2 linked regions of the Lacibacter sp. H407 genome follow. Each later gene encodes a partner of the first gene's protein in a complex. Links are inferred from orthologs where the notes say so. Each region holds a gene or a part of one and is shown on either strand. Other genes may lie near its edges.

What was found.
Region 2: pfkA (region 1) and pnp share a complex: the UniProt entries of both Bacillus subtilis proteins name them as parts of the possible RNA degradosome complex. The link is inferred for Lacibacter sp. H407 from one-to-one orthologs.

The regions. Positions count from the first base shown.
Region 1 is NZ_JBBKTU010000001.1:3,158,875-3,170,355, reverse strand. The notes cover bases 3,232-6,150. They hold pfkA (6-phosphofructokinase), read left to right. Parts: upstream 3,232-4,158; coding sequence 4,159-5,142; downstream 5,143-6,150. Other genes in these bases: pyk (pyruvate kinase), read left to right, coding at 5,232-6,150; WG989_RS13735 (SDR family oxidoreductase), read right to left, coding at 3,232-3,953. Also shown: WG989_RS13750 (arginine deiminase family protein), read left to right, coding at 1-1,089; citrulline utilization hydrolase CtlX, read left to right, coding at 1,193-2,107; WG989_RS13740 (CHAD domain-containing protein), read right to left, coding at 2,135-2,923; more of WG989_RS13735, read right to left, coding at 2,979-3,231; more of pyk, read left to right, coding at 6,151-6,725; 5-oxoprolinase subunit PxpB, read left to right, coding at 6,805-8,559; WG989_RS13715 (5-oxoprolinase subunit PxpA), read left to right, coding at 8,549-9,286; WG989_RS13710 (NRAMP family divalent metal transporter), read left to right, coding at 9,267-10,463; WG989_RS13705 (2'-5' RNA ligase family protein), read left to right, coding at 10,592-11,152; WG989_RS13700 (CocE/NonD family hydrolase), read left to right, coding at 11,291-11,481. UniProt on the Bacillus subtilis protein: Catalyzes the phosphorylation of D-fructose 6-phosphate to fructose 1,6-bisphosphate by ATP, the first committing step of glycolysis.
Region 2 is NZ_JBBKTU010000001.1:4,432,430-4,443,911, reverse strand. What follows is about bases 3,403-6,322. They hold pnp (polyribonucleotide nucleotidyltransferase), read left to right. Parts: upstream 3,403-3,732; coding sequence 3,733-5,913; downstream 5,914-6,322. Other genes in these bases: prmA (50S ribosomal protein L11 methyltransferase), read left to right, coding at 5,928-6,322; rpsO (30S ribosomal protein S15), read left to right, coding at 3,403-3,573. Outside these bases: WG989_RS19170 (glycosyltransferase), read right to left, coding at 1-923; WG989_RS19165 (glycosyltransferase), read right to left, coding at 916-2,028; WG989_RS19160 (hypothetical protein), read right to left, coding at 2,074-2,661; WG989_RS19155 (nuclear transport factor 2 family protein), read left to right, coding at 2,745-3,209; more of rpsO, read left to right, coding at 3,301-3,402; more of prmA, read left to right, coding at 6,323-6,794; glycerol-3-phosphate 1-O-acyltransferase PlsY, read left to right, coding at 6,796-7,428; WG989_RS19130 (M48 family metallopeptidase), read left to right, coding at 7,498-8,310; WG989_RS19125 (hypothetical protein), read left to right, coding at 8,466-8,912; WG989_RS19120 (class IV adenylate cyclase), read left to right, coding at 8,967-9,488; WG989_RS19115 (phosphatase PAP2 family protein), read left to right, coding at 9,502-10,116; dnaG (DNA primase), read right to left, coding at 10,121-11,482. UniProt on the Bacillus subtilis protein: Involved in mRNA degradation. Catalyzes the phosphorolysis of single-stranded polyribonucleotides processively in the 3'- to 5'-direction. Necessary for competence development in Bacillus subtilis.

The sequences.
Region 1 (11,481 bases):
AATGATGCTCCACTGCTTGCAAAAATTTTCATTACAGGCATTTTACCTGCCGAAGCAATGGGCACACAGGAAGATCAATACATCTTCCCTCCTATTCCCAACTTCATCTTTACCCGTGATATCGGCATTATGGTGAAAGATCACATTCTGCTGAGTCGCATGGCTACTGTTGCACGCAGAAGAGAATCGTTGCTCACTAAATTTTTATCGCTCTATTATTTCTTTAAAGATGAGCCGCAAAAAGTAATGGAGATCATTGAAGAAAGCGACTTCTTTTTGTATGAAGAAGAAGAACGTAAACACCGCATCATTACCATTGAAGGTGGTGATGTCATGATGATCCATCCCAAACATTTTGTGATCGGCTGCAGTATACGTACCAGCAGCAGTGCAGTAAATGAAATGGTTCACACATTATTCAGCAAACCTGAACTGGGTATTGAAAAAGTATCGGTTGTGAAAATTCCAAAGAACCGTGCACAAATGCATATCGATACCATCTTTACACAGGTGAAACGAAATGTTTGGGTGTTGTATGGTCGTTTTTCAGAACGCATTTTACGGGCTGAACATATCAGCAGACATAGTTATGTAAACAAGCTGTCACATAATCCACGTCAATTGGAAATGGAACAGGTAGAAATTCTGCAATTCCAGAAACCAACGAACGAGCCGTACATTAAAACAAAAGATTACAGTATTCACAAACGGCTTCCCGGTATTGAATCATTATTAAGACAAATAAGTGTGGAGGATTTCGGCGCCAACCCGGAAGATGTAAAAATTATTTACAGCGGCGGCAACCTGTTTCCACACGATGAGCGAGAACAATGGACCGACAGCTGTAATGTAGTTGCCGTTAAAGAAGGTGTTGTGATTGGTTATGATCGTAACGATAAAACAGCAGATGCTTTTAAAGAAGCGGGGTTCAATGTACTCACCACCACCGAAGCGTTTCAGCAATTCGAAAATGGTGTAGATCCTGAAAAAATCGAGAACACATTGATCTTACTGCCAAGTGCTGAACTTTCAAGAGCAAGGGGCGGCAGCCATTGTATGAGTATGCCTTTACTACGAGACAAGTTATAAGTTAAGCGTTACGGGTTATGAGTTAAGGACCCCACTCATAACATTCAACTCATAACCCGTAACCGTATTACTACGAACTATGAACCATTAACAATGAACCAAAATGCAAACAACATCGCATTTATTAATGATCAAACCCGTTGCTTTTGATTTCAATGCTGAAACAGCAGTAAACAATGCGTTTCAGCAAGAAGGCAGCAATGAAAATGCACAGCAAAAAGCCGAAGCTGAGTTTGATGGCTTTGTACAAAAACTAACTGCAGCTGGTGTGGATGTTACAGTTGTGCAAGACACGCCGCAACCACATACACCCGATAGCATCTTCCCCAATAACTGGATCAGTTTTCACCATGATGGCAGTATTGTGCTCTACCCCATGTATGCAACAAACAGAAGAGCCGAACGTAAACAACATGTACTCGATACCATTGCTGCAAAGTTTGACGTGAAGCAGCAGATCGACTTTACTTCAAAAGAAAACGATGATCATTTTTTAGAAGGTACCGGCAGTATGGTGTTAGACAGGGAAAAGAAAATTGCGTACGCCTGTCTTTCGCCACGCACTGATAAAACTGTATTTGAAGAATGGTGCAGCAAGATGAATTACACGCCCTGCAGTTTTTACAGCGTTGATGAAAAGGGAGGCGAAATCTATCACACCAATGTAATGATGTGTGTGGCCGATCAATACGTAGTGATCTGTTTAGACAGTATTCGTGATGAAGCAGAGCGTGACAATGTTTTTGATACAATTACCGATAGCGGCAAAAAGATCGTCGAAATTTCTTACAAACAGATGAATCAATTTGCAGGGAACATGTTGCAGGTTGAAAACAAAACCGGTCAGCGTTATTTAGTGATGAGCAGCCAGGCCTACAATGCATTGACTCCTGCGCAAGTGAAGGAATTGGAAGGCTATAACCCCATCATTCATTCCGATCTTACTACCATTGAAACAAACGGCGGCGGAAGTGCAAGATGTATGATGGCAGAAGTTTTTCTCCCGTTAAAAAAGTAATTGAAAATTTATACAGAAGCCGGTCAATCATTTTTGGTTGGCCGGCTTTTTAATTGCTTGCAACTGCTTCATCACTACTTTTTCTTTCACTTCAATATCCTTCTGCACCAAGGCAAATGCCTTATTGAATTGTTGCTTTACAGATTTCTCTTTACTGAGAAAGAATTGTCCATCCGTTAGCCATTGCTGTAAATCAACCACATCATGCCAAATACCAATATTCTCCTGCAACATGTCCAGCCTTTTATAAGCTGTAACTGTCAGCACTTTTAATTTATCCTGTTCAGTAAGCCAATGATAAGCATATAGTAATTGTTTGATCAACTTGCGCAACGCATGCCAATTGTCCTTTAAAACAATTGGCAATTGCTCTTGAAGTTTTGCTTTCAGCTCTAACGCATACCGGAGCAAATCCTCTTCCTCAACTTTTTTTAAGTACTTATCAATTTCTTCACTGACAGATTTTAGTTTTTTAAGGTGGCCGTGTTTGTTAGTAACAAATAATTCCTCTTCCTCCTTTATTTTCTGATCAAAAGATGAGTGCCGAATTAACAGCAGGAGTTTTTTCTCAGCAAGCCATTTCAAACGAAGTTGCGCTTCACGCAAAGAACCAGCTGCATGAAAAACAAGTTGAAGTTTTTTACGAGTTGACTTTATTTTCTTGGGATGGAGAGTGCGTAGGTGATCAAGAACAGCTTTTATTTTTTTAAGGCTCACTCTTAACTGGTGTAACACTTCTTCATTTGAGGCAGTGTTGTATTGTTCCAGCAGATGGAGAGCAGAACTAATTTGCTTTTCACTATATTCTCTTACCACACTCATGACCTGTTCGTTTTTCGACCGTTCAATTCATCTATTCTGCAAAGTTCCGCTAAAGTCCGAACACACGCTTCAACCCATCTTCTAATTTAACGGGCACATAACCTAACTCTTTTACCGCCTTTGTGATAATAAAACCCGTCTTCGGTGGTCGTTTCGCCGGTTCTGCAAAAGATGCCGCTGTTACTTTTTCAATCAAACTTTCATCGAGTTGTAAAAGATTGGCAACAGTAGTTGCTAATTGATAGGGCGTGCACATCTCCCGCCCTGAAATATGAAACACACCTTTTGCATGCTTCATCAACACCAACAAAATTCCTTTCGCTAAATCTTCTACATAAGTTGGTGTGCGAAATTGATCATCTACTACCTGAATGGTTTCACCTGCCGTGAGTTTATCTTTTACCCATTGTATAAAATTGGGTCGTCCGCCCGGAATTTTTCCGCCATACAACAATACTGTTCTTACAATAGCCCAATGCAAACCACTCATCTCCACCATTTCTTCGGCCAGTAATTTGCTTTCGCCGTAATCATTAATGGGATTGGGAGTTGCCGATTCATCGTACGGACCATCATTCCCATCAAAAACAAAATCGCTGCTGATGTAAATGAAATAAGATTTTGCTTTTTGTGCGGCCTTCAACAAGGTTCTTGTAGCCCCCACATTTGTTTTCCAGCAAGTAGTTTTATCGGCTGCACAATCGTTGGGTTGTGTAACAGCGGCGGCATGAATAAGAATATGTGGAGAAATTTTCTCCACAAGTGCCTGGGATCGTTTAAAATCGGTAATATCTAACTGATGATAAGTAACCCCATTCTTTTCGCCATACGATAAACGGCTGGGGCCTTTACCCGTAGCATGGATCACAAACTTACCCTCATCCACTAACTGGCGAATGAGGTGCTGACCCAACAATCCGTTTGCTCCGGTTACAAACACTTTCATAAACTGAATATAAGAAATGAATTGAAACCTGTTATTAAAAATCAATGCAATACAACCGATTCTGACTGAAAGCCTCATCAAATCGAATTGAATCACTCGAGAAAAGGCATCCGCTAACCGCAAAAGGCGTTTTGTTGTTAATTGATTGCGCTGCAAACGTTTGAAAACCATCAGCGAACAATCGTTATCATGGCATTTCCTTATTTTTGGCACTTCTTGAAATTCAGTACCATGCGAAAACGAAGAAGGCTTTCCTGACACCTGAATGACTAATTGATTAATAATGAGTAAAAAAGTAACGAAGATCGGCGTTTTAACCTCGGGCGGAGATGCGCCGGGAATGAATGCAGCCATCAGAGCTGTTGTACGCACAGGTCTTTATCACAATATGGAAGTGTTTGGTATTATGCGTGGATATCAGGGAATGATCGATGATGACATTGTTCCAATGCACAGCCGCAGCGTAGCCAATATTATTCAACGGGGTGGAACCATCCTCAAAACTGCACGCAGCAAAGATTTCTTTGAACCTGCCGGTCGCAAAAAAGCATTCGACAATTTAAAGAAACATGGCATTGATGGTTTGGTGATCATTGGTGGCGATGGCAGCTTCCGTGGTGCACAAAAATTTTCTAACGAGCACGATATCCCTTGTATTGGTTTGCCCGGCACAATTGATAAAGATATTGCCGGCAGCGATTTTACAATTGGTTTTGATACGGCTGTAAACACAGCAGTTGAAGCTATTGATAAAATTCGTGATACAGCCGATGCACATGACCGCCTGTTTATTATTGAAGTGATGGGCCGTGATGCAGGTTATATTGCCTTGCACAGTGGTATTGCCACCGGTGCAGAACATATTTTAATTCCCGAAACAAAAACCGATCTTGAGTTGGTAGTTGATTCGCTGGAAGAAAAAGAGCGCCGTAAAAAATTAGTGAACATGATCGTGGTAGCTGAAGGTGATGAAACAGGTGGTGCCAATGAAGTAGCCACTATCATCAAAAAACGTTTACCACATCTTGATACACGTGTTTGTATTCTCGGACATATTCAACGTGGAGGCTCTCCTACTTGTCTGGATCGTTTGATCGCAAGCCGTTTGGGTTATGCCGCTGTTGATGCATTGATCGAGGGCAAACACAATACCATGATCGGTATCATGAATAACAAACTTCATTTTACACCGTTGGATAAAGCTGTGAAGGCAAAACAACGCATCAGCGATGAGTGGATGAAGATCGTGAAGATCCTGGCCAGTTAAGAAACACCTCAGCGTTTTTAGTTTACAATTGAACAGGCGATTGCGCCGCACACATAACGATTACACTAAACCAAACAAACTTTCAGACTATGTCGAAGTCAGTTTCAAAATATTTGCACACCGAAATGGATAAGGAAGCAGGAAAACGACACATGGGCCATCGAACAAAGATCGTGGCTACTGTTGGACCTGCATGCGATACATACGATAAGCTTTTAGAACTGGTAAGGGCCGGTGTAAATGTGTTTCGCTTGAACTTTTCACATGGTGCACACGAAGACAAAGCACAGATCATTGAGCATATCCGCAACATCAATAAGAATGAACCGTACAACATTGCCATTCTTGGCGATCTGCAAGGTCCAAAACTCCGTGTAGGTGAAATGGAAGGGGGTGGTATTGAAGTTTCAGAAGGTGATGTATTGACATTCACCAATGAAAAATTGATCGGCACCAAAGAACGCATTTATGTATCGTATCCCGATTTGCATAAAGATGTAAAGCCAGGCAATATCATTTTGATCGACGATGGAAAACTGGAAGTAAAAGTAATTGGCATCACTCGTGAAAAAGATGTGCAGGTGCAGGTTACATTGGGCGGAAAACTTTCTTCAAAAAAAGGGATCAATTTACCCGATACAAAAATTTCTTTACCTGCATTGACTGATAAAGATCTGGCTGATCTTGAATTTATCATCGATCAGGAACTGGATTGGGTGGCGCTTTCGTTTGTACGAAACGTAAAAGACATTATTATTCTGCGTAACAAACTGGATGAACGCAAAAGCAAAAGCAAGATCATTGCAAAAATTGAAAAGCCTGAAGCTGTTGCCAACATCCGTGATATCATTATCGAAAGCGATGGTATTATGATCGCACGTGGCGATCTGGGTGTTGAACTTCCGGTTGAACAAGTACCATTGATCCAGAAAGATATTATCAAGAAATGTATCCATCGTGCCAAGCCCGTTATTGTGGCAACACAGATGATGGAGAGTATGATCGACCGTGTAAAGCCAAACCGGAGTGAAATTACCGACGTAGCCAATGCCGTATTGGAAGGTGCTGATGCCGTGATGTTAAGTGGTGAAACAGCAACAGGTAATCATCCATCGCTGGTAGTGGAGACAATGGTGAAGATCATTGAAGAAGTGGAAGGAAGTTCTTACTATCGTTACGATCGTGAAGAAGATCTGAAACCACAACCCCACTCACCTTCGTTCTTAAGTGATGCGATCTGTTACAACGCCTGCGAAATTGCAAAAGATGTAAATGCAAGTGCATTGATCGGTATGACGCTGAGCGGCTACACCGGTTTTATGTTGAGCAGCTTCCGTCCAAAAGCACCGTTGTTCATTTTTACAAAAGAACGGAAACTTGTAAATCAGTTGAGTTTAAGCTGGGGCGTTCGAGCATTTTATTATTCAGAAGAGATCAGCGTGGATGATATCATTGCTGATCAGATTAATATTTTAAAAGAGCGTGGTTTTGTACAAACAGGTGAAATTGTTGTGAACACAGGAAGTACACCGGTTCATCTGCATTTGCCAACCAACCTCATCAAACTGACCGTAGTCGAATAATCATCGTTTTATACAAATACAATTCAGCGCCCCGTTTTACGGGGCGTTTGTGTTTACTGATTTTGTACTTTCATTGTTCATGCAGGATGTTACATACATACCCGTCAACGAATCGTCGGTACTGCTTTCTTTTGGATCAACCATAGAAAGCAGTATTCATGAGCGTTTGATGCAGGCAAAGCAATTGATTGAGCAATATCCATTTGTTGGTTTTATTGAAACAGTACCGGCGTATAATTCACTGGCTGTTTATTATGATCCGCTGCAGATCGCAAAATCAGAAGAAACAATTGCAGCAACAGTCATCAAGCAATTGAAAAACATCTTACAGAACGAAAGCGTTGCAATTGATTCAGTTGTTGAACGATCAGTGATTACGATCCCCGTTTGTTACGAAGAAAGTTTCGGGATCGACTTGCAGGAACTTTCCGCATCGCTACAACTTTCCATTGAAGAAATTATTCAACTGCATCAAGGTAAATCCTATCATGTATTTATGATCGGCTTTACACCCGGCTTTCCGTATATGGGAACAGTGGATGAACGTTTGACCACACAACGAAAAACACAACCACGATTGCAGGTTCCACCCGGTTCTGTTGCTATTGCAGGAAATCAAACCGGCATCTATCCGTTTGCAACACCCGGCGGATGGAATATTATTGGCAGAACTCCTATCAATATTTTTGATCTGCAAAAAGATAATCCGTTTTTATTAAAAGCAGGTGACGAAGTAAAATTCAAAGCTATCACTATAAATGAATTTGAAAAGTATGATTCGTCAGACGACCTCATGGGACGGAATTTAACAAACAGCATCAATCATCCGAAGAGAATATCTGACAAGAAAAAACAGATTATCCATATTGAACAATGTGGTTTCTTAACTACGCTGCAAAATACAGGACGCACTCGCTACTTGCAGTTTGGCGTAAGCAAAAGCGGAGCAATGGATGAATATACAGCCCAACTTGCAAATACATTGATTGGAAACGATCCAAAAGAAGCTGTATTGGAAATCACACAATCGCCGCACCGTTTTCGTTTTTTACAGGATGCAGTCATTGCTTTTACAGGTTCCGGTTTACAACCACAAACAGAACATACCATCATTCAACTCAATCAACCGGTTTTCATTTCAAAAGGAAGTATGATCGAATGCAAACAACCCATCCATGGTTTTCGGTTATACATGGCCGTGGCTGGAGGTTTTGAGGCTGATGAGTTCTTGGATAGTTCTGCAACTGATTTGTTGGTAAAAGCTGGAGGCTATCAAGGGAGGCCATTGCAAAAGAGCGATGAATTAAAACTAAGAATAAACTTATCTCCTTTACAGAAAACATTAATGACGGTGCTGAAAGCAGGCGCTGTTGTTTCATTAAATATTACAGCGCCTGACTACGCCACGAGCAATATTCGTATCATTAAAGGTGCTGAATGGAATTATATGGATGATGCATCAAAAGCAATTTTGTCGGGAGGCACATTCAGTATCAGTCCGCAAAGCAGCCGCATGGGATATCGGTTAAAAAAAGAAGCATTCAAAACCGAACAAGCATGTGAGATCATTTCTTCTCCTGTTACACAAGGAACAATGCAATTAACTCCTTCCGGTGAGTTGATCATTTTAATGGCCGATGCACAAACAGTTGGCGGCTATCCACGTGTTGCACAGGTATGTGCTGCTGACCGTTCGATGCTGTCACAAAAAAAACCGGGTGATCAGATTCATTTTCAATTGATCGATCTGCAACTGGCAGAAGAATTATATTTGAAACAGGCTGCGCAATTATCAAACATCAAACAAACGCTGGAACAATTATATGCAGGTTGATTTGAATTGTGATTTAGGTGAAGGATTAGCAACTGATGAGCAGATCATTCCGCTCATCAGCAGTGCAAATATTGCCTGTGGTTTTCATGCAGGCAATGTTGAAACCATGAAACGAACGATCGAACTTTGCATGAAGCACGGCGTTTCAGTTGGCGCTCATCCTTCCTGGCCCGATCTCGAAAATTTTGGTCGCACAGAAATGCAACGCTCCACAAATGAAATCTATGCGATTGTTACAGAACAGCTCAATATCATTTCCGGAATCACCAATGAGCTTGGCGGCAAACTGCACCATGTAAAACCACATGGGGCATTGTACAATCAATCAGCAAAAGATAAATCGATCGCTGCTGCCATTGCAAAAGCGGTTTACGAATTTGATGCTGGTTTATTCTTGTTTGGCTTGAGCGGCAGCATTTCATTAACGGAAGCAAATGCATTGCAGTTAAAAACAGTGCACGAAGTGTTTGCTGATCGCACGTATCAGGATGATGGCAGCTTAACACCCCGCTCCCAAGCCAATGCATTTGTTGAGAATGAACAACAAGCAGTACAGCAAATTTTACAAATGATCAATGAACAAACTCTTACGAGTGTAACAGGAAAGATCGTTCCTGTAAAAGCAGATACGATCTGTATACATGGCGATGGAAAAAATGCCGTCGCTTTTGCAACAACCATTTCATCAGCCTTACAACAAGCCCGCATTGACATCAAAGCAAACTAACTGGAAACTATTGGGCGGCAAAGGTGCAGGTGCTGCTTTTCTTATGGCAACCTCTGCTATCGGCCCGGGTTTTCTTACGCAAACTACGGTGTTTACACAACAGCTCATGGCGAGCATGGGCTTTGTGATTCTTGTTTCGGTGATCATTGATATTATTGCACAGCTGAACATCTGGCAAATACTCACGGCTAATAATAAACGAGGATCGGAATTGGCCAATGAAGTGATTCCAGGAAGTGGTCATGCGTTGACTATTTTAATTTGCCTTGGTGGGTTAGCATTTAATATTGGCAATGTGTCGGGTGCAGGGCTTGGACTAACGATTCTCTTTCCTATCAGTTTAAAAACAGGAAGTTTGATCAGCGCAGGAATAGGGGTCGTTCTTTTCCTCTCAAAAGATACAGCGAAAGCAATGGACCTGTTTGTGAAACTGCTTGGAATTGTAATGCTTGGCTTAATGCTCTATGTGGTATTTTCTGCGCAACCTCCACTTGCTGAAGTAGCATACCGAACGGTTGTTCCTTCGATAATTAACTTAACATCCATTGTAACATTGGTTGGGGGCACTGTAGGTGGTTATATTACGTTTGCCGGCATTCATCGCATACTGGAGGACCGATCAACTACTGTAAGTATGAAAGAAGTAAAACGGAGTGCAGTGAGCGGTATAGTTATTACTGCATTCATGCGTGTGCTTTTATTCCTTGCAATTTACGGTGTGCTGTACAAAGGAGTTCAATTGAACCCTTCTAATCCCACGGCATCTGCTTTTCAATCGGCGGCAGGTACAATTGGCTATAAATTATTTGGAATTGTTTTATGGAGTGCCGCCATTACCTCACTCGTTGGTTCAGCATTTACATCTATTACTTTTTTAAAAACATTACATCCTGTATTCAACAGGCAACCACGCATTACCACGATCATTTTTATTTTGATCTCAACCAGTATTGTACTACTATGGCAGAAGCCTGTTTTTATTATGGTGATCGTAGGAACTCTCAATGGTTTTATTCTTCCCTTTTCGTTGGGGCTAATGTTATGGGTGATGATGAAACGAAAGCTGAAGCATTACCAACATCCTGCATGGTTGTTGTGGAGCGGATGGATTGTTGTAGCCGTTATGCTGTGGATGAGCATTGTTACATTTGTGAATGAAATTCCGAAGCTCTTCTAATTGTTTGCCACTAAGACACAAAGGCACGAAGTGCCTCGCTCCCGCCCGACGTAAATCAGAACTATAACTGTTTTTGTTGTAGCTCTTTGAGTCCTTGCGCCTTTGTGGCCACATTCATATTTAAACAGATGAACAATTCTGCAACACATAGCATGTATTTCCTCGCTGTACTTTGTCCGGCATCCATTGATGAAAAAGTGCAGGCATATAAATTATGGATGCGTGATCGGTTTGGATGTACAGTAGCACTAAAATCTGCAGCGCACATTACACTCATTCCTCCGTTCTGGATGGAAACGAATTCTGAAGAGCTACTGTTTGAAACGCTTACTCAGTTTCAAACAACCATTCCTGCATTTCAAATTCAGCTGAAAGGATTTTCGCATTTCAGTAACCGTGTACTGTTTGTTGCGGTAAACGAGAACCATCAACTGGGGAGTTTGCGTAAAGCTGTGGAAGATCATTTCATTCAACCGTTTCATGGCATCATCAAACCCGACGACCGTGCGTTTCATCCGCATGTAACCATTGCCAACCGTGATATCAAACCGGGCGACTTTATCAAAGCCTGGGATCATTTCAAACGCCTGTCGTTTGATGAAGATTTTGAAGCAACCGCTGTTTCGTTACTTAAATTGAGCCCGGGAAAATGGAATGTAATCAGTGAACAATCTTTCTGTTCCCGGTGAGCCACTATTCCTTCAACAAGCGCTGGATAAAGCCAGCAACTACCTTGTAACTATGCGTGCAACCGATTGAACAGAATCCGTGAGCGGTGGCACCCTTTTCAACCAAAATCAATACCTTTCAAACTTAAATTTCAAAGCATGAGAAAACTGGTTTTTATCCTTCTGTCGGTTTTTGTTTTTCAATCCGCATTTGCACAAACGCTCAACCCGCAGGATTCTGCGTGGATAAAAGACAACTACACAAAAAAAGAACTTTACATTCCTATGCGGGACGGTACAAAACTGTTTACAGCTGTGTACACTCCAAAGAATAGCAGTGAGGCACACCC
Region 2 (11,482 bases), 1.3 Mb from region 1 along the record:
TTCGCCAAAATATGTCGGCCTTTAAATAAGGCATTCAATAATTTTAATTTAATACCTGAATTTGTGAACGAGGGCAGAATATGCAACTGGGCTTTATGCATCAGATCGTTCAACTCAGCTTCGGTGGGGTTTGCAACAATACAGGTATGCGCCCGTTTATGCGCCAGTTCAATAAGTTTGGCTGATGGATTTTTGCCTGCTACCACAAACGGTATTTCAAGATCACGAAAAATTTTCTCCAGCAGCCAGGTAGCTGTCTTTTCATTTTCAACCACAGACAAATTTCCATGATACAATGCAAAGGTTCCTGTTCCAGTTTTACAGGTCACCATATTGTTGGGAATAAATGCCGGAAGATAGGAGATTCGGTTTGCTTTAAATTGTTTTTTATAGGTGATGCAATCATCTTGCGACAGTGCAAAGATGGAATGATCTTTCAACGTTGCTTCATATCGTTTGAGCAACCTGCTCTCATGATGCATATACGCTTTCCTTACCACCGATATTTCCCATTGTCCTAACTGCTTGTAATATTCAAATTCGGTATTGTGTAAACGGATGGCAACATTTTTTTTCTTCACAGCACCATTTGTAAGTCCATAGGTGGTATGTACGCCTTCAAACAAAACAGGATGTTCATCCGCATTTAACCGTTCCCATAGTTGTGCATCATTGCGTGATGCTACAATGTAGGGTAGTTGCAATGAAAAGCCTTTGTGCCCTTCCTGTCGTTTATAGTAATGGACTGATGCACAATATTTTTCCAGTTCGGGCTGTATGCCTCTTCCATATTCAAAACAGTGCAAATGCACAGCTACACCAATGGTATGCAATGCTTTGATCTTGTAAAACACATCAATGATACCGCCGTAATCGGCAGGGAAGGGAACATCAAATGAAACGATATGGATCTGTTTACTCAAGGATATGTTTGTAAAATGAAATAAGTATTTTTTCTTCTTGCTGCCAGTTCAATTGTTCAGCAGCTATCCGGCAGTTGAATTTCAAACGTTCATATAGAACAGCATCAGTGAGCAAAAGGTTTAAACCTGCTGCAATTGCTTCCTCACTTGTATCCGGGATCAGTAACGCAATTTCAAATTGATCATTGATGGAACGGTAGGCGGGGTAGTCAACACATAACTGGGGAATGCCTGCCTGTATATAATCAAAGAACCGGTTGGCCAGTGAAAGGTAATTACTTCGTCCGTTGTTTTCAAACAATGTAATACCTGCATAAGCTTGCGAGGTAATTTCTTTCAATTCAAGTGGTGTTCGTTTCCCTTTCAATAAAATATTTTCCTGCAGTTGATATTGCCGGATCAGTTGTTCTGTTTGCTGCAGAAAATTTCCATCGCCATAAATATGTAAAGGAACTGATACATGCTTCATAGCAGGGATCAATGTTTCAAAACTTCGTCCTTCGTTAACTGCACCTTGATAGAGTAAGAAGGTTGAAGGTTGTTTCCTGTTTTCCTTGTTCCTTGTGTCTTGAGCCTTTTCGCCATGCTTTGTCGGAACATTCCTCACCACCTCATACTTCACACCATACATCTTCTCAAATTCATCTGCAATGGGTTTGCAAACGGTATAACCATCGTTGAATTGTGGTACAGCATAACGCTCGATCCTTTTCCAGACTTTGTAACGGGATGGGCGTGTTACAATTTCTTTCATCTCACAAAACAATTCATGTGCATCATACACCCGTTTTGTGTTTTTTAGTTTCGATGCAAAGAGGCAGGGGAGAATGGTATCCAGATCGATAGCACAAATACAATCTGTTTTTTGAAACAATAACCAGATAAATAACCGCAGATTATATTCAGCATAAAACAAAAAACCTTTGCTGAAAAAACAATACAATCGCTTTTGTGAAAATGGTTTGCTGTCTAGCGGTGAAGATTGTTTGAGCTTTCGGCCAACCAACGTTACTGCATAACCTTGCTGCGCCAATGAACTGCAGATGCGGATCATCCGTTGATCGTATGTAAGGTCATTGGTTACTGTACAGATGATGCTTGCCAAGCGGTATTTGGTTTCGTGCAAATTATGAAATAGAATGTTTAATCTTTATTTAGATTTCTTTCCAAGCCATAATCCAAGTGAAATATCGCCGATAAATGTAAATTCATTGTCTGCGAAAGGCGTGTAAAGGCTGGGACCAATACTGCAATCAATACTGAATCGATTTTTATAATTGCGTTGTATGCCCCATACAATTCCAAGATTGGGCATATGTGATGCTCGTTTGATAGAATAATTTCTCGGGCCTCCGAAGGATTCACTAAATGAATCACCATATCTATACGTGATACCTGAATAAGCATATTTGGCTAAAAAAGAAATATAGTTAGCAGAATTACGTGAACTGTTTTTTTCTTTCTGTTCACGCAAAGCGAAATTATAATAGTAACGAATTTGGCCGGATGCTAAAGCCGCAGGCGAAAATGAAGTACCTAGTGATGATGAATATGAAAAAGACCCGCCGGCAATGAATGCTGCCTTGCCTTTTACAGTTAGTTTGTTTCCGACTGCCAGTTCGTACGAAATACCGGGAGATAGAATTGTTGCCGTGAGAACGTTTTCTGTGTACTTTTTTTCCTGCGCCTTTGCCTGGAACAGAATGAGGAATGATAAAATGGTGATGATGGGTTTCATACTTAAGTATTTCATCGAAAATAGAAAATGCTGTTGGTTTTTATTTCTTTTCAGCATTCAATATGTTATCTTAACTGTTCATTATGAAAGAACTCATCAATACCTTTTATGCTGCTTTTAGCAGGGGCGATTGGCAAACCATGGAAGCCTGTTACCATCCCGAAGCCGAATTTACCGATGAGGTATTTGTTGGCTTGAAGGGAACCGAAGTGCCGGCTATGTGGAAGATGTTGATTGAACGGAGCAAAGGGGAACTGGAAATTACCTACAGTCATGTGCAGGCTAATGAGCAAACAGGCAGTGCCGATTGGGTGGCGGTTTATATTTTTTCAGCTACAGGCCGCAGGGTCATCAACCGGATCCATGCTGAGTTTGAATTTAAAGACGGGAAAATCTTCCGCCATACTGATTCGTTTGATCTCCATCGCTGGGCAGGGCAAGCCATGGGCTGGAAGGGCAAATTACTGGGCGGCACCTATTTTTTCCGGAAAAAACTACAAAAAACAGCCCGTGAAGGCCTCAATCGCTCTATTTCGAAGAATTTTTAGCCCGCCTTTTTCTTGCATTTAAAGAGTTTTCCCCTACCTTTGCCGCCAATTTATAGATGAAAAATTTGGATGTCAATTAAAAAAATCTGAGATGTCAGCAATTACAAAAGAAAAAAAAGCAAGCATTTTCGCAACTTACGGTGGTAACGAGAAAAACACCGGTTCAACAGAAGGACAGATCGCTCTTCTTACTGAGCGTATCAATCACATCGCAGTACATCAGAAAATCAACAAAAAAGATTTTTCTACCAATCGTGGTCTGATGCAACTGGTAGGTCAACGTAAAAGTTTACTCAGCTACCTGAGCAAAACTGATTTGCTTGCTTACCGTGCGTTACTTGAGAAATTAGGTCTCCGTAAATAACAACGGATATGTAAATAATTCATTATTCCCAACACAGTTAATGCGGTTGGGAATTTTGTTTTTGTTACAGGTTTCTCCCTTCAATTCATTATTCACTGAATTGCCTGTACGGCTTTCTTCCCGCCTGCCTGCTTGTCAATTCAAAAACAACATTTTAGTATGTTATCACAACCTATCAGTAAATCATTCGATTTGGGTGATGGCCGTATTGTTACCATTGAAACCGGTAAACTGGCCCGCCAGGCCGATGGTGCTGTAACCGTTCGCCAGGGCAATTGTATTTTGCTCGCAACCGTTGTTGCCAATAAGGAACCAAGAGAAGGACAGGATTTTTTCCCGTTGTCTGTTGACTACCAGGAAAAATTTGCTTCTGCAGGTCGTATTCCCGGTTCATTTTTTAAGCGTGAAGCAAGATTGAACGATTATGAAATTCTCACCAGTCGTTTAATTGACCGTGCATTACGTCCGTTGTTCCCTGAAGATTATTTGTGCGATGTGCAGGTCTTGATCAGTCTCGTTTCCTCTGATGCAGAGGTTATGCCCGATGCATTGGCTTGTTTGGCTGCATCGGCTGCTTTAGCTGTTTCAGATATTCCGATCAAAGAAATTATTTCGGAAGTACGTATTGCAACAGTTGACGGAGAAATGGTGATCAACCCAACCCGTTCACAATTGGCAAGAGCCACTTCTGAATTCCTTATCGCAGCTACTGAAAAGAATCTGATGATGGTGGAAGGTGAAGCAAAAGAGTGCAGTGAAGAAGATCTGGTAAAGGCTTTGGAAATGGCACATGATGCCATTCGTCTTCAAATTAAAGCACAAGCTGAATTAAGAGACCTGAAAGCAGTTGCCGGTAAGCGTGATTATAGGAAGCCGGAATCAAATGAAGAGATCAACCAAAAGGTGATCGCTTTTGCAAAAGATAAAGTGTATGCTATTTCAAGAGCTGGCAGTGCAAAGAACGAACGCAGTGAAGCTTACAGCAAACTGAAAGAAGAGTTGATTGCAAGCCTCGGAGAAGAAGCAACCGATGCGGATAAAAAGTTTGCAAAGAAATACTACGAAGATCTGAAATGGGAAGTAGTGCGTAATATGATCCTTGAAGATCGTGTTCGTTTGGATGGACGCAAATTAGATGAGGTACGTCCGCTTGCAATGGAAATTGAGCCATTGCCAACTCCACACGGTTCAGCTTTGTTTACTCGTGGCGAAACACAATCTTTAACAACTGTAACCTTAGGTACAAAACTCGATGAGTTGTTGGTAGAAAGTGCTGCAAACAGTAACTATTCAAAATTCTTCCTCCATTATAATTTTCCTCCTTTCTCTACAGGTGAAGTGAAAATGATGCGTGGCGTTGGCCGTCGTGAAGTTGGGCATGGTAACCTTGCACAACGTTCATTGAAACAAATGATGCCGGGCAGCGAATATCCATACACGGTTCGTGTAGTGAGTGATATCCTTGAATCAAACGGGTCATCTTCAATGGCAACAGTTTGCGCCGGTTCATTGGCGTTGATGGATGCAGGTGTGCCGATGCAAAAACACGTAAGTGGTGTTGCAATGGGATTGATCACTCGTGGCGATGGTAAGTATGCGATCTTAACTGATATTCTTGGTGATGAAGATCATTTGGGAGATATGGACTTTAAAGTAACCGGTACACGTGAAGGTATTTGCGGTGTGCAGATGGATATTAAAGTAGATGGTTTGAGCATGGATGTAATGCGTGAAGCATTGAACCAGGCAAAAGCAGGTCGCTTACATATTCTTGATGCCATGTACGAGTGTATGCCGGAAGCTCGTCCTGAGGTGAAACCACATGCACCACGTATGGAAAAACTGATCATCGATAAAGAATTTATTGGTGCAGTGATCGGACCAGGTGGTAAAGTGATCCAGGAAATTCAACGTGAAACAGGTACTACAATTACCATTGAAGAAGTAGGTAACTATGGTGAAGTAAGCATCTTCTCACAAGAGAAAACTGGATTGGATAAAGCGGTTGCTTGGGTAAAAGGTATCGTGATGGTTCCTGAAGTAGGTGGCGTATATGAAGCTACTGTAAAAGGAATTAAAGAGTTTGGTGCATTCGTAGAATTCCTGCCAAAGAAAGAAGGTTTATTACACATCAGTGAAATAAGCTGGAAGCGTTTGGATAGCATGGAAGGTGTACTGAACGTAGGCGACGTAGTAAAAGTGAAATTGATTGGTTTAGATCCACGTACCGGTAAGTTTAAACTGAGCCGCAAAGCGTTGATGCCAAAACCAGATGCAGCCCCACGTCCGCAGGTACAGCCCCGCAACGAAGAAGGAAACAATGGTGAAGAGCGTCTTTAATTTCATTTAAATAAATGACCTTTACGGTCCCGCCAAAAGCGGGACCTTTTTTATTACATATGGACAACTATATTAAGATAAGCATCACCGTTACTGAAGAACAGGAGCAGGAATTATTGCTTGCTTTGCTGAGCGAAGAAGGTTATGATGGTTTTGAAGAAACGGAAGATCAACTCAACGCCTACATCAGTGAACAGGAATTTAACGAAGCCCAACTAACAGAGTTGTTGCAACCTTTTTCTAAAACATATCAAAAGGAACTCATTGCTCCCCGCAACTGGAACCAGGAGTGGGAGCAAAATTATGAGCCGGTGATCGTGAATGATTTTGTGGCTGTACGTGCGCATTTTCATCAACCCATTACAACTGTGCAGCATGAAATTGTCATCACACCAAAAATGAGTTTTGGTACGGGGCATCATGCCACTACCTGGCAAATGATGAAACAAATGCAGCAGATCGATTTCAACAACAAAACAGTGTTTGATTTTGGCTGTGGTACAGGTGTGCTGGCCATCCTTGCAGAAAAGCTTGGTGCAACTGACATAATAGCTATTGATAACGATGAAATATGTGTTGAAAATTCATTGGAGAATGTAACGAACAATCATTGCAAAAACATTCGTGTGGAAAAAGCAACCGCACCACCGGAAGAAAAAAAGTTTGATATCATACTGGCGAACATCAATCGTCATATTCTGCTCGCAACAATGGGAACAATGGCAACTGCATTAAACAGCAATGGTTATTTGCTCATCAGTGGATTCTATGCAACCGAAGATCAATTGCTCATTGATGCTGCAAACACTCAGCAATTGCAATTGCAACAATCATCGGAACGGAATCAATGGAGTTGTTTATTGTTCAGCAAACAAGCATAAGATGAACCTTGCATTGTTGATCATAGCTGCTTATCTCATCGGTTCCATTCCAACTGCTTACTGGATCGGCAAACTCTTTTTCAATATTGATATCCGTGAACATGGCAGTAAAAATATGGGTGCCTCCAATACGTTTCGGGTATTAGGTGCTGTATGGGGAATTATTGTACTGTTGATCGATATGGGAAAAGGAATCGCTGCTGTGCAACTTGCAGCTGCTGTTCAATCGTCTTCATGGTTAGGAACGGAACTTACATTCTGGAAATTGATATTCGGATTAACAGCAGTTGCCGGACACATCTTTCCAATATTTGCAGGTTTCAGAGGAGGGAAAGGCGTGGCTACTTTATTTGGAGTGGTTATCGCTATTCAACCGTGGACAGCACTGATTAGTGTAGGCGCTTTTTTGATCGTGGTATTTTTAACGAAATATATTTCGTTAGGGTCCATCATTGCAGTAGTAGTATTTGCTGCATGTGTTTGGTTTGCGGTTGTTGAAAGTAATATTTACATGCGTTGGTTTTCGGTAATTGCAGCAACATTGGTGACCGGGATGCATTGGTCCAACATTCTCAGGTTGTTTTCGGGGAAAGAACATAAGTTTAACGGATTCAGAAAGAAAAAGAAACCTTAACATTCTGTACGATATTCTTATTTTAAACTTGGTACACAAATTGAAATCTATAAAACAAATCAACGAACGATGAAAAAAATACTCAGCTCATTTGTTGTAGTTGCCTTCCTCATGGCAGGTTGTGCAAAAAACCAGGTAACAGGCCGTAGTCAACTTCGGTTATTACCCGAAAAAGAATTGCAGTCGATGGCAACACAGCAATACCAACAATTTCTGTCGCAGAATAAAATAGTGCCGGTAAACGTAAACAAAGATGCCGAAATGGTAAGGCGTGTGGGCACTCGTATTGCGTCTGCCATTACCCAATATTTACAGAAGGAAGGGAAAGGCGATCTGCTGGAAGGTTACAAATGGGAATTTAACCTGATCGATAATAAAGAAGTGAATGCCTGGTGTATGCCGGGTGGTAAAGTGGTTGTGTACACAGGCTTATTACCTGTTACACAAAACGAAGCAGCGCTTGCGGTGGTTGTGGGGCATGAAATTGCCCATGCCATTGCCCTGCATGGTAACGAGCGTATGAGCCAGGGTTTGGCGCAACAATTAGGGGGGGTGGCGTTATCTGTTGCAGTTGCCAATAAATCAGCAGAAACACAAAATCTGTTTATGACGGCTTACGGCATTGGCTCAACAGTAGGAGGAACCTTACCGTTTTCTCGTAAACAGGAGCTTGAAGCCGATCAGTTCGGGCTTCGATTTGCAGCTATGGCCGGTTACAACCCGCAGGAAGCAATTCCTTTCTGGCAACGGATGGCACAGGCCAGCGGTGGTCAAAAACCGCCGGAATTGTTGAGCACTCACCCTTCCGATGCTACACGTATTCAAAAAATGCAGACTTACGTAAAAGAAGCGATGCCTTACTACAAACCGTTAGGTAAATAATTATAAACCAGTTGTTTACATATTAAATCCCTTCCTTCCGGAGGGATTTTTTTTGTACATACCGGGTAAAAAAGATGCCCTGTGTATGCACATTTACGGGTAAAATGGACTACTTTTGCAGTCCAACTCTAGTTCTCATCAAAATTTACATTGGCATGTCTATTTCTCTCTTGGAAAAACTCCAATTGAACGAAGAAAAGAACTTACTCATTCAGGGATTACCCTCTTCAATCGAAAAACAATTTGTGAAGCTGTCGTTTGCAAAAAACGTCACTCCGTTGTTACGTAGTAAGAAGATTGACTTCGCCCTGATTTTTGCGGTAAATCAGAATCAATTGAACGGGATCTTAAAGGAAGTGTTACCTGCTTTGGCTCCAAATGCCAAGTTCTGGGTAGCATATCCGAAAACGGCTTCTAAAATTGTGAGTGATTTAAACCGTGATGGAAGCTGGCAGTTCGTTTGCCAGTGCGGATTTGAAACTTCAGAAGAAGTGGTGTTGGATCATGTTTGGACAGCTATGCGTTTTGAACACGCCATGGCATTAGCTCCAAAACCAACAAGAACAAACAGAACTTCAAGGTTAACACCGGCTGAAGCTTAATCCGTTCACCAACTAATTACACTAGCCGTCTGCAAAGGCGGCTTTTTAGTTTACATGAGCCACCAGAATGTTGAAATAAAAGCACGCTGTGCAGATGCGTCCTTCATCCGCAACTATCTTCTTCAAAAAGATGCATTCTTCAAAGGAGTAGATGAACAAACGGATACGTACTTCCACACAAATAACGGTCGGTTGAAATTGCGGCAGGGTGCCATTGAAAATTCACTCATATTTTATAAACGAGCCGACAGTGCCGGTCCAAAGCTGAGTGAAGTGCATTTGCTGCAGGTAGAAAAAAACAGTGAACAGTTAAAAGAACTGCTGATGCACGCCAATGGTGTGAAAGTGGTAGTGAAAAAGAAACGGGAAATTTATTTCATTGAAAATGTAAAGTTTCACATTGATGAAGTGGAAGGACTTGGCAGTTTTGTAGAAATAGAAGCGATTGATAAAGATGGTACACTCGGTTTTGAAAAGATTACCGAACAATGCGACTATTACCTGAAGCAATTTAACATACAGGCGGCTGATCTTTTAACGCATTCTTACAGCGACCTGTTACTGAAAGCAACGTAGTTTTGTAAAGGAAATGAATTGGAAGTATAACCATCCTACACGTAATCTGTTTACCTATGCAACGATTCTTTTTTTGTTGCTGGGAGCGGCTGCCCTGTTTTACTGGAACAAAGAGCAGGTGTTTTTATGGCTTAATCACCAACATACTTATACCGCAGATGTGATCCTGAAATACTTCACCTATATCGGTGATGGAATTTTTATGATCGGGCTGGGTTTAGTGTTGTTGCTCTTCCGCTTCCGCAAGCTCGGTGTGTTAATGTTACTTTCATTTTTACTAAGTGGTTTGCTTGCACAATCGATCAAGCGAATTGAAGCACGACCAAGGCCGGGATTGCATTTTCAAAATCCCGATATCATTCACAGAGTTGATGATGTATTGTTGAAAGGGAAGAACAGTTTTCCAAGTGGACATACAACCACTGCTTTTGCCACATTCAGCTTACTTGCTTTCGCAACACGAAATAAATTTGTACAGTTTTTATACTTCGCCATTGCAGTAACCATTGGTTATTCCCGTATTTATTTAGGACAGCATTTTGCAGAAGATGTATTGATGGGAGCGGCAGTAGGATTTCTCAGTTCCTTTTTCCTGAGTTGGTTGCTGCGAAAAAAAGATTGGGATTAATCTGTCAACGAAAAATCACTGTGCCCATTTCTTTGGTGAGCGCCATTTCCAGTTGTTTTAAATGCTGATGTGTTTTAATAAGTGTTACCAGCTCTTCCGAAGTATGCGGACGTTCCATATCACGCTGGTTTTCATCCATCATTTTTTTGATCTTACGCAGTTTCAGATACGTAACAACCGATAATACTTCCTGCATGTACATTTCTTCTCTTGTAGCAAATGGCTTTTCGTAAATCCGGATCCAGTTCGGGCTGAGCTCTTCACTGAAATCAGCTAAGGCAACTACATTTTTACTAAGCGTTTGATCTTCATGAAACAAAAAGTTTTTCATATTCGGCTCTAACCCATCGTTGAGCCATTGTTTGTATTGCGCCGTGATCTGTTGCAGGTCCGGATGGTCGATCATTTCCCATTCATCCGCTTCTGCCATGATGTATTGAGCAACCGTTTGTGTTTCATCCCACGGCATCAAACCAAAATCAAGCAGGCATCGAACGAGTGCACGTTCATGTTGTTCATCCGTTGTGAACAATTCTGCTGTATCACCAATGCCATCCTCATATACCGGCATATCCGGTGGCATGTCTGCAGTTTGTTGTGCTTTCTGTTCAAACTTGGTAACACGTTCACGAATGAACTTATTGACCAATGCATGCAAACCTGTTTCATCGATGCGTAACAGTTCTGCACTTTTATGAATGTAATCCTGCTGACGGGTAAAGTCTTCAACCTTGTTAATACGACTGATGCTTTCTGCGATCGTATTTACGGCTGCAGCTTTCTTCGTAGTATCATTGCCCGCATCTTTCAGCATTACTTCCAGCTGAAAAAGAATAACGTCTTTTTTATTTTGTTTGATGAACTCAATAAAACCGGAAGCACCCACTTTATTTACATAACTGTCCGGATCTTCTTTATCAGGAATCAATACAAGATTTACATTCAAGCCTTCTTCCAGTGCAAGATCTAAACCACGCATGGCAGCTTTTACCCCGGCTGCATCACCATCATACAAAATGGTAAGATTGTTACTGTATTTTTTGATCAATCGCAATTGATCAGGTGTAAGCGATGTACCACCACTTGCTACCACATTTTCAATACCGGCCTGGTGCAACGAAACAACATCGGTATAACCTTCCACCAATAAACATTCATCATTCTTATCAATCGCCTGTCGTGCAAAATAAGTACCGTAAAGAATTTTACTTTTTACATAAATCTCATTTTCCGGTGTATTGATGTACTTCGGTGCATTTTCTTTTTTGCCAATGATACGTGCACCAAAGCCGATTACTTTTCCGGTGCTGTTGTGTACAGGAAAAATGATTCGCTCACGGTAGTTGTCCATCAACTCACCATTACG